3 regions of the Rhodococcus rhodochrous genome follow, and region 2 is predicted to be linked to each of the others. Evidence: riboswitches for the same ligand, from Rfam matches in the RefSeq annotation. Region 2 holds a riboswitch; each other region holds the start of a gene.
The links. Region 2 has a riboswitch for thiamine pyrophosphate ahead of thiC (phosphomethylpyrimidine synthase ThiC). Riboswitches for the same ligand answer to the same signal wherever they lie in the genome.
Positions count from the first base shown of each region.

Region 1 (3,273 bases), on a different replicon from region 2:
GAGAGCACCGAACTGCGCTGGGTGCCCGAACCGGAGGTTGAGGCGATGGCGCTGCACAGCGGCTTCGCCGAGGCGTGGCCGTCGCTGCGCACCTCACCGGTACGCATGCTGCTCGACACCGCGAACGTGCTCGGTGCGAGCGGCCCCACCGGATGGTGGCGCGACCGCCCCGGCGCCACGAGCGCCCTGCTCGCCGACCTCGCCGCGGTCCTGCCCCGCACGGTCGAATTTCCCGACGGGACGTTCGGTTGGGTCCCCCGCGTCGAAGCGGTCCTCGAAGGGCATGCCCGCGACGCGACGATCGACGACGTCCGGATCCCGGTGCACAGCGCGGACGGCAGCGGCGACGACGAACTGGCCCGGCTGGCCTCCACCGCGACGGCCGTGGTGGATCCGGGGGTGACGGTCGTGGTCACCGCGGATCGCGGCCTGCGCGCACGGTTGCCCGAGGGCACGATCGCGATGTCGCCCTCGGCCGTGCTGGGCTGGCTGTAACGCCTCAAGCCGGCAAGTGCGGTCTTACCCGCCTTTCAGGCCGGCGTGCGGTCTTCCGCCGCCTTTCAGGCCGGCAGTGCGGCCTTCAGTGCTGCCGCGGCTGCGCGCGGATCGGAGGCCTTCGTGATCGCCCGGACCACCGCGACCCGCGTGGCCCCGGCGTCGAGCACCTCGGGGAGCCGCTCGAGATCGATGCCGCCGATCGCGAACCACGGTCGTGCCGGCTGCGACTGCGCGACCTCGCGCGTCACCTCCAGCCCCGCCGCGGTCCGTCCCGGCTTGGTCGGGGTGTCCCACACCGGCCCGGACGCGAAGTAGTCGACGCCCTCCTCGATGTCGGCGAGCGCGGCCTGCGCCCGACTCGACGTCGAGCGGCCGATGACGATCTCGTCGCCGAGGATCTGCCGCGCGTGCCGCACCGGTAGATCGCCCTGACCGAGATGCAGGATGTCGGCGCCCGACGCGAGCGCGATGTCGGCGCGGTCGTTCACGGCGAGGAGCGCACCGTGGCGTGCACACGCCTCGCCGATGATCTCGAGGGCGGCGAGTTCCTCGCGTGCCTCGAGGCGTCCGAACTTCTTCTCGCCGGCCGAGTCCTTGTCGCGCAACTGGACGATGTCGACCCCACCGGCGAGGGCCTCCTCGACGAACCGTGCGAGGTCGCCGGTGTCCCGGCGAGCGTCGGTGCACAGGTACAACCGGGCGGTCGCGAGGCGGCCGCGCGGGTCGGGATGGTTGCCGCGATAGGTGGTCACGACCAAGACGGTAGCCTCTAGGCAGAAAGTGTGACGACACGGGAGTCCCGAGGTTCGCGGGGCTGAGAGGGGGCCTGCCGGCCCCGACCGTTATGACCTGACCCGGATCATGCCGGCGCAGGGAGTGAGGTGGACCAATGGCAACTGTGGCCGTCGTGGGTGGCGGAGTGATCGGGCTGTCGATCGCATGGCGCGCAGCCCGCTCGGGGCACATCGTGACCGTGCACGACCCGAATCCCGGTAGCGGCGCCTCGTGGGTGGCCGGCGGGATGCTGGCCCCGCTGTCCGAGGGTTGGCCCGGTGAGGATCACGTGCTGTCCCTGGGTGCGGCCTCGCTCGACCGCTGGCCCGGATTCGCGGAGGCACTGCGCGCGGAGACCGGCGTCGACGTGTTCACCGCCGAGGCATCGCTGACCGTCGCGCTCGACGCGGCGGACGCCGCCGACCTGCGGACCGTCGCCGAGTGGGTCGGGGAGCGGGGGCACGAGATGCGTCTGCTCTCCCGTGCGGAGATCCGGGAGTTCGAGCCGTCGCTCGGCCCGAAGGTGCGTCTCGGACTGCTCGCGCCCACCGAGTCGTCGGTCGACAACCGCGCGCTCGTCGACGCCCTGCGCGTCGCGGCCACCGGGGCCGGGGTGCGTTTCTCCGACGCCGCCGTCCACGACCTCGCCGACCTGCCCGACGATCAGGTGGTGCTCGCCGCCGGCTCGGCGTCGGCGCGACTGTGGCCGGGGCTTCCGGTCCGTCCGGTCAAGGGCGAGATCCTGCGCCTGCGGGTGCGGCCGGGCGCGACCCCGCCGCCGCAGCGCACCGTGCGCGCGAGTGTCCACGGCCGCCCCGCCTATCTGGTGCCCCGCCACGACGGTCTCGTCGTGGGCGCGACGCAGTACGAGGCGTCCGACACGCAGGTCACGGTGGCCGGGGTGCGCGATCTGATCGCCGACGCCGAGCGGATCTTCCCGGCGCTCGGCGAGTACGAACTGTTCGAGGCGAGTGCGGGCCTGCGTCCGATGACCCCCGACAACCTGCCGCTGATCGGCCGGCTCTCCGATCGTGTCGTCGCCGCGACCGGCCACGGCCGCAACGGTGTGCTGCTCACGCCGCTCACCGTCGACGCGGTGCTCGCCGAACTCGGTGGGCGGTCGCTGGCCGACGCGCAATACGCCTGTCCTGGACGAATTACGGAAGCGAGTGTGGGATGACGAACGTGTCCGTGGGCATCACCGTCAACGGTGAGGACAAGTACTACGACGCGGCCCCGACCGTGTCGCAGCTGCTGAACGAGCTCGGTCTGCCCGAGAAGGGCATCGCGGTCGCCGTCGACGGTGTGGTGTGCCCGCGCGGCCGCTGGTCGGAGCCGGTCACGCGCGGAGCGAGCATCGAGATCCTCACGGCGGTCCAGGGTGGCTGACACACACGATCCCGGCGCCGACCTGCCGCAGCTGACCATCGCCGGCCGCACCTTCGGGTCGCGGCTGATCACCGGCACCGGTGGCGCGGCGAACCTGGCCGTGCTCGAGGAGGCGCTCGTCGCGTCGGGCACCGAGCTGACCACCGTCGCGATGCGCCGCGTCGACGCGGCCTCCGGAACCGGTGTCCTCGACCTGTTGCGCCGCCTCGGCATCGAACCGCTGCCGAACACCGCCGGGTGCCGCGGCGCGAAGGAGGCCGTGCTGACCGCGCAGCTCGGGCGGGAGGCGCTGGAGACCGACTGGGTGAAGCTCGAGGTCATCGCCGACGAACGGACGTTGCTGCCCGACGCCATCGAACTCGTCTCCGCGGCCGAACAACTCGTCGACGACGGCTTCGTCGTCCTGCCGTACACGACCGACGATCCCGTCCTCGCGCGACGCCTCGAGGACGTCGGTTGTGCTGCGGTGATGCCGCTCGGCTCGCCGATCGGGACCGGCCTCGGTATCTCGAACCCGCACCACATCGAGATGATCGTCGAGGCTGCGGGTGTGCCGGTGATCCTCGACGCGGGAATCGGAACCGCCTCCGACGCGGCGCTCGCGATGGAACT
Region 1 is NZ_CP027557.1:4,263,994-4,267,266, reverse strand. It holds gene C6Y44_RS19710 (NUDIX hydrolase) at 1-495, shown strand, start outside; gene thiE (thiamine phosphate synthase) at 561-1,250, opposite strand; TPP riboswitch at 1,279-1,391, shown strand; gene thiO (glycine oxidase ThiO) at 1,388-2,452, shown strand; gene thiS (sulfur carrier protein ThiS) at 2,449-2,661, shown strand; gene thiG (thiazole synthase) at 2,654-3,273, shown strand, end outside.
Region 1: linked by a shared signal. The riboswitch ahead of thiO (glycine oxidase ThiO) and the one ahead of thiC (phosphomethylpyrimidine synthase ThiC) in region 2 are both predicted to bind thiamine pyrophosphate.

Region 2 (3,273 bases):
ACAGTACGATGTCGGCACCCGATTTCTGGATCGATTCGATGATCGGGGCGAAGTCACGAGTTCCCAGAGACGCGAACTTTTCCCCGACGACTCCGGCGCCGTACCGAGGCAACAGTTGGCGTGCCAGGCCGTGTGTCGTACGGGGCCAACAATAATCGTCGCCGGCCAGAAACCATCGTCGCACCCCCTCCATCCGCATGAGTGGTTTCACGGCTGCTGCCAACTGGTCGTCCGGCCGCTCACCGAGCTGGAGGCGGAGACGATCGCCGCGCCCTCCTTCGTTCATGACCGGCTGTACCAGCAGCACGGGTGCATCACTGAGCGCCTCGGCAACGGCGGTGTAGGTAGCCGATGTGGCGGCGACCAGAATGGTCCGGCAGCCTGCCTGGACGAGTCGTCGCGCTTCCATGACGCCGGTCTGCGGGTCTGTGGCGTCATCACCCACGATCAACTCGACTGGACTGCCGTGGATACCGCCCTCGGCATTGATTTCCTCCAGTGCCAGCATGGCGGCGTTGTCAATCGAGGTGGCGAAGAGGCTGCCGGGTCCGGATTTCGACGTCAACAATCCCAGACGGGGATGGGAAGAGGCGTTTCGAGAGGTAGGGAACCCTCGACGCCGCATCAACCATTCCAATCCGGGCTGGTCGAGTTCGGCGATGAGCCGAACCCTCGTACCACCGTTTGCGGCTTCGAAACGGAGTTTGATACGCCCTCGCCAGGGCTGGTCGTGCACGATATCGAGGTACGCATGCGGACGTGCGGCAGCAATACGGCCGAGGATTTCGACCGGTTCTGCGCCGGAACCGCTGAGGTGGACCGCCATACGCACGGCAGCGCCGGGTTCGACCCGATCGCATACCGCGCCGAAGAGCCATCCCGCCTCGTCGCCTGCTCCGAAAAGGCTGTAGGCCACCGAGGGTGGGGATGCGGTCCACTCTTCGGCGTGCAGTACGAGCTGGGTCACCGTGTTTCCTGGAAGCTATGCACGTCGCAAGGTTGTGTCGGTGGCAGCGGTGCGGTCTGCGGCCTCGACGGCATCTGACAGGGCTCCTCGGAACAATTCCTGCAACATTGCAATGACATCGCGTGCGGGACCGGCCGGGTCGATCGAGTAGAAACGGAAGCGTCCGGCCTTACGTTCGGTGACCAGGCCCGCGTGCCGCAGGATCCGGAGGTGGTTCGAGACGCCGGTGCGTCCCACGCTGTCGATCTGGTCGACCAGTTCGTTGACGCTGCACTCGTCACGCTCTGCCAGCACAGTGAGAATGGCTCGCCGTACAGGGTCGGCGAGGGCATCGAAGGCCAGCTGTGCGGACAAGATCCCGATCTCCTCGAGTCAACAGTCAATGACATATAGAAGAGTACCTCCTCGTAGCTCGTACAGGACGGGCCGACTTCGCACCGCTCCGACGACCGGACCAGCTACATCTGCAGCGGGAGAAGCCGGGTGTTAGGGTCTGTGCCGTCCCCACGGGAGCCCTATTGCAGGGGCTGAGATCGGGCTGAGGCAGCCTGCGACCGTCGAACCTGCCCGGGTAATGCCGGCGAAGGAAGTAGGAACGATTCCGATGAGTGCACCCAATTCGCATGCCCTGAGCTATGTCCACGACGAGGAACACGACCTGCGTGTACCTGTCACAGAGATCCGCTTGAACGACTCTCCCGGCGGGGTGCCGAACCCGCCGCTGCAGGTCTACCGCACTGCAGGTCCCGATAGCGATCCGCTGGTCGGGCTCCCGCCGACGCGCGCCGACTGGATCGCTGCTCGCGGCGACGTCGAGCACTACCCGGGGCGAGAACGGGATCTGCTCGACGATGGCCGCTCGGCGGTGCGGCGTGGAGAGGCGTCCCGGGAGTGGAAGGGGCCCCGACCTGTCCCGGTGCGAGCGAAGACAGGCCGGACGGTCACGCAGATGCACTATGCCCGGGCGGGGATCATCACCCAGGAAATGCGGTTCGTGGCGCTGCGGGAGAACTGCGACGTGGAACTGGTGCGCTCGGAGGTGGCGGCGGGTCGGGCGATCATCCCCGCCAACGTCAACCACCCCGAGTCCGAGCCGATGATCATCGGCAAGTCCTTCCTGGTGAAGATCAATGCCAACATCGGCAACTCAGCGGTGACCAGCTCCATCGTCGACGAAGTCGACAAGATGCGCTGGGCCACCCGTTGGGGCGCGGACACTGTGATGGACCTGTCCACCGGCGAAGATATCCACACCACCCGAGAGTGGATCATTCGCAACTCCCCGGTGCCGATCGGCACGGTGCCGATCTACCAGGCTCTGGAGAAGGTCGCCGGCCAGGCCGATGCGCTGACGTGGGAGATCTTCCGCGACACCGTGATCGAGCAGTGTGAGCAGGGTGTGGACTACATGACCATCCACGCCGGAGTGCTGCTGCGCTACGTACCGCTCACGGCCGAGCGGCTCACCGGCATCGTCTCCCGAGGTGGGTCCATCATGGCCGGTTGGTGCCTCGCCCATCACGAGGAAAATTTTCTCTACACCCACTTCGACGAACTGTGTGAGATCTTCGCCCGCTACGACGTGGCATTTTCCCTCGGGGACGGGCTGCGACCGGGGTCGATCGCCGACGCCAACGACGCCGCGCAGTACGCTGAACTGGACACCCTTGCCGAACTGACCACCCGTGCCTGGGCTCACGACGTTCAGGTGATGGTCGAAGGCCCTGGCCACATCCCGATCCATCGGGTACGGGAAAATGTGGAGCGTCAGCAGAAGTTATGTCATGGAGCGCCTTTCTACACCCTGGGGCCGCTGGTGACCGACATTACTCCGGGCTACGACCACATCACCTCCGCGATCGGGGCCACCGAGATCGCCCGCCATGGCACCGCGATGCTGTGTTACGTCACCCCGAAGGAGCATCTGGGACTGCCGAATCGGGACGACGTGAAGACCGGGGTCATCACGTACAAGATCGCCGCTCATGCTGCCGACATCGCCAAGGGCCATCCCGGTGCCGTCGAGCGTGACGACGCGTTGTCGAAGGCGCGTTTCGAGTTTCGGTGGCGGGATCAGTTCGCTCTGTCGCTGGATCCGGATACGGCCGAGCAGTTCCATGACGAGACGCTTCCGGCTGAACCGGCCAAGACGGCGCACTTCTGCTCGATGTGTGGGCCGAAGTTCTGCTCGATGCGTATCTCCCAAGACATCCGGACCAGGTTCGGTGACGCCGCCGACCAGGCCGCCGTCGCCGGGATGCAACATATGTCCGACCAGTTCAGGGCCGCCGGCAGCACGGTGTATT
Region 2 is NZ_CP027558.1:204,947-208,219, forward strand. It holds gene C6Y44_RS25820 (substrate-binding protein) at 1-967, opposite strand, end outside; gene C6Y44_RS25825 (ArsR/SmtB family transcription factor) at 983-1,321, opposite strand; TPP riboswitch at 1,464-1,573, shown strand; gene thiC (phosphomethylpyrimidine synthase ThiC) at 1,572-3,273, shown strand, end outside.

Region 3 (3,273 bases), on a different replicon from region 2:
AGGTTGAAGCCGTCGCAGGCGCCCGCGGTGAACCATTCCTCGATGCTGTCGGCGACGGATTCGGCGGTGCCGATCATGGTCGCGTGACCACCACCCGCGGCGAGGTAGCCGAGCAGCTCGCGCAGGGTGGGACGACGGGTCTCGATGATGCGCTGCACCGTCGCATAGCGACCCTGCGGACCGCTGAACTCCTCGATGGGCGGCAGGTCGGCGACGGGGGCGTCGAGGTCGTGACCGGTGTAGTCCTGACCCGTGAACACGCCGAGCTGGGTGATGGCGGCGTCGACGTCGAGGAGCGCATCGAGTTCGGCCTTCTTCGCCCACGCCTCCGCTTCGGTGCGACCGACGTAGGTGACGAGTCCGGGCAGGATGGCGACCGTCCCGGGATCCCTGCCGGCCGCGGCGATCCGCGCACGCAGGTCGGTGACGTACTCGAGCGCCGCGGTCATGTCCCACGCGACGGAGTAGACGGCCTCGGCGTGACGGGCCGCCAGGTTGCGTCCGGTCTCCGAGGCGCCGGCCTGGAACAGCACCGGACGACCCTGCGGGCACCGCGGCACGGTCAGCGGACCGTCGACGCGGAAATGACTGCCCCGGTGATGGATCGGGCGGATCGCGTCGGAGTCCAGGAAGCTGCCACCCGCCCGGTCGACGAGGACACCGCCGTCACCCCACGAATCCCACAGAGCGCAGAGCACCTCGATGAATTCCTCGGCCCGCGCATACCGTTCGGCGTGCGGAGGCAGGGCGTCGAATCCGTGGTTGCGCGCTTCCTCGTCGAACATCGAGGTGACGATGTTCGCGCCCACCCGTCCCCCGCTGATGTGATCGAGCGAGGCGAGCATCCGTGCGGCATGGAAGGGCGTGAAGAAACTCGCGGAGACGGTGGTGACGAGACCGATGTGCTCGGTCGCGCGCGCCATCGCCGACAGCGCAGTCAGCGGTTCGAGGAACCAGGTGGTGCCTGCCGTGTACTTCGGGTTGACGCTGTGACCGTCGGCGAAGAACACCGCGTCGAGGCATCCCCGTTCGGCGGTGCGGGCGAGTTCCTCGAAATACGTGATGTCGCCGATGCGTCCGGCCGCGGAGTCGGGATGCCGCCACGCCGACGAATGATGCCCGACGCCGTAGAGGAAGGCGTTGAGGTGAAGGGTGCGTGGTCCGGCCATCAGTTCATCACCAGTCCCCCGTCGACCACCAGGTTCTGTCCGGTGACGGCCCGCGACCAGTCGGAGGCGAAGAACAGCACCGCCGCCGCGAAGTCCTCGGGCGTGGTGACCTTCCGCAGCGGCGTCGACGACGCGATGAGGTCGAACACCGCTTCGGGGGTCGCCGACGATGCGTCGGTCGTGCGCAGCAGACCGCCGGAGACCATGTTGACGCGGATCCCGTCGGGGCCGAGGTCGGCGGCGAAGGTGCGGGTCAGCGACAGCAGCGCGGCCTTGGCCGCGGTGTAGTCGTGGTACGGGACGACGGGGTGCTGGAACAGGTTGGTGCCGATGTTGACGATGCTGCCGCCACCGGCCTCGCGCATGCCCGGCAGAGCCGCCTGGATGATGTTGACCGCGCCGCCGACGACACCGTCGAACTGGGCTCCGAACCGGTCGTATCCGATCTCGTCTGCCTTGGGCCGAGCGTCGCCGTTGAAGGAGAAATCGGGCAGGGCGTTGTTGACGACCGTGGTGACGGGACGTCCGAAGTGCTCGCGGGCCCGGGTGAACAGCGCTTCGACGTCGGCGCGGTCGGTGACATCGGCCTTCAGCGCGACCGCCCGCTCGGGTCCGATCTTGTCGGCCAGTTCGTGAGCGCCCTCGCCGCTGCGCCGGTAGTCGAGGACGACGGCGGCTCCTTCGTCGGCGAACGCCTGCGCGATGCTGCGGCCGAGGCCGCGACCGGCGCCGGTGACGAGGACGACCTGGTTCTGCAATGACATCTTCTGTGCCTTCCCTGTGTGGGGAAGGGTGCGTGAGGGCGACAGACCTGTGGCCCGGCGCCGGCTCGGCATCCCTTCGCTCGCATAATCGAGATCAGGTTCGACGGGTGTTCTCTCAGCCGTTTCCGGCACCCCGTGTCGAGTCCTGCGGACAGGCTACACGGCACCGGTTCGGCCTTCGAGAGCCGGCAGGGTCGGCGTTCACAGGATCGTCACATCGCCTACGCGAGAACTTAGCTCAGATCGGCGTTAAAATGGGCCATTCCTGCCCCGACTCGTGAAAGGAGATTCCGACGCACACGCCGGCCCCCCACAACGCTCCCTATGTCTCCCTTTCTCAGCAGGTCGGAGACGCTCCGCCGATCGGCCGCGCCACCGTCCGCGGCCCCGCGAGGCATGAGGAGGTGGTGTGGTTCGAGGATCGCTACGCCATCCCGATCACCACCACCACGCCCGACGAGGCTCGGATCGAGGACGTACTGTTCCTGCGCCGCGTGCTCGACCGGGCGCGTATCGACTACCTGCTCGTGCGCGACGACAGCGACCGCCCGATCCTGGCGGTCGACCGCCAGGATCGGAAGAGGCTGCGCGCCGCTCTCGTCGAGGGGTGTGCCGACGAGCCCTTCTACTCGAAGGCCGTCGGTTCGAAGCGGCGTCCCGTCCCGGTGGCGGACGGTCGGCTCTCGCGCGACAGGAAGGACCGGGTGTTCCGGCTGTTCCGCCCGCGGGTCGAGCTGACCAGCGGGCTGCGGTACGGCGCGTCGAACGGGGTCGACATCGAACTGTGGACCTACACCGACGACGAGGTGATCATGCCTCGTCCGAACGCTCTCACCCGCACGGTCGCCCTGCGCGACGAGATGCGCCGGACGACGGTCGAGCGGTACGGACAGCTGTGGCCCACGATCGAGGGCATGTTCGACCGCCATCCGGGCGACATTCCGTTCGAGATCGACCTCGTGTTCTCGTGGGTCGACGGGTCGTCGAAGTCGTTCCAGGCCAAGCGCGCGAAGCTGATGCAGAACTATGTCGTCGGCGAAGGTGACGACTCGCCGGCGCGCTACCGGCAGATCAACGAACTCAAGTACGCCCTGCGTTCGGTCCACATGTACGCGCCGTGGGTGCGGCGGATCTTCGTCGCCACCGACTCACCGCGACCGGCGTGGCTCGCCGACGATCCGCGCGTGACCTTCGTGCGGAGCGAGGAGTTCTTCGCCGACCCGTCGGCACTGCCCACCTACAACTCGATGGCGGTCGAGTCGCAGTTGCATCACATCCCGGGATTGTCCGAGCACTTCCTGTACTCGAACGACGACATGTTCTTCGGTCGCCGGGTGAGC
Region 3 is NZ_CP027557.1:1,646,955-1,650,227, reverse strand. It holds gene C6Y44_RS07695 (LLM class flavin-dependent oxidoreductase) at 1-1,169, opposite strand, end outside; gene C6Y44_RS07690 (3-oxoacyl-ACP reductase) at 1,169-1,933, opposite strand; TPP riboswitch at 1,988-2,079, opposite strand; gene C6Y44_RS07685 (stealth family protein) at 2,341-3,273, shown strand, end outside.
Region 3: linked by a shared signal. The riboswitch ahead of C6Y44_RS07690 (3-oxoacyl-ACP reductase) and the one ahead of thiC (phosphomethylpyrimidine synthase ThiC) in region 2 are both predicted to bind thiamine pyrophosphate.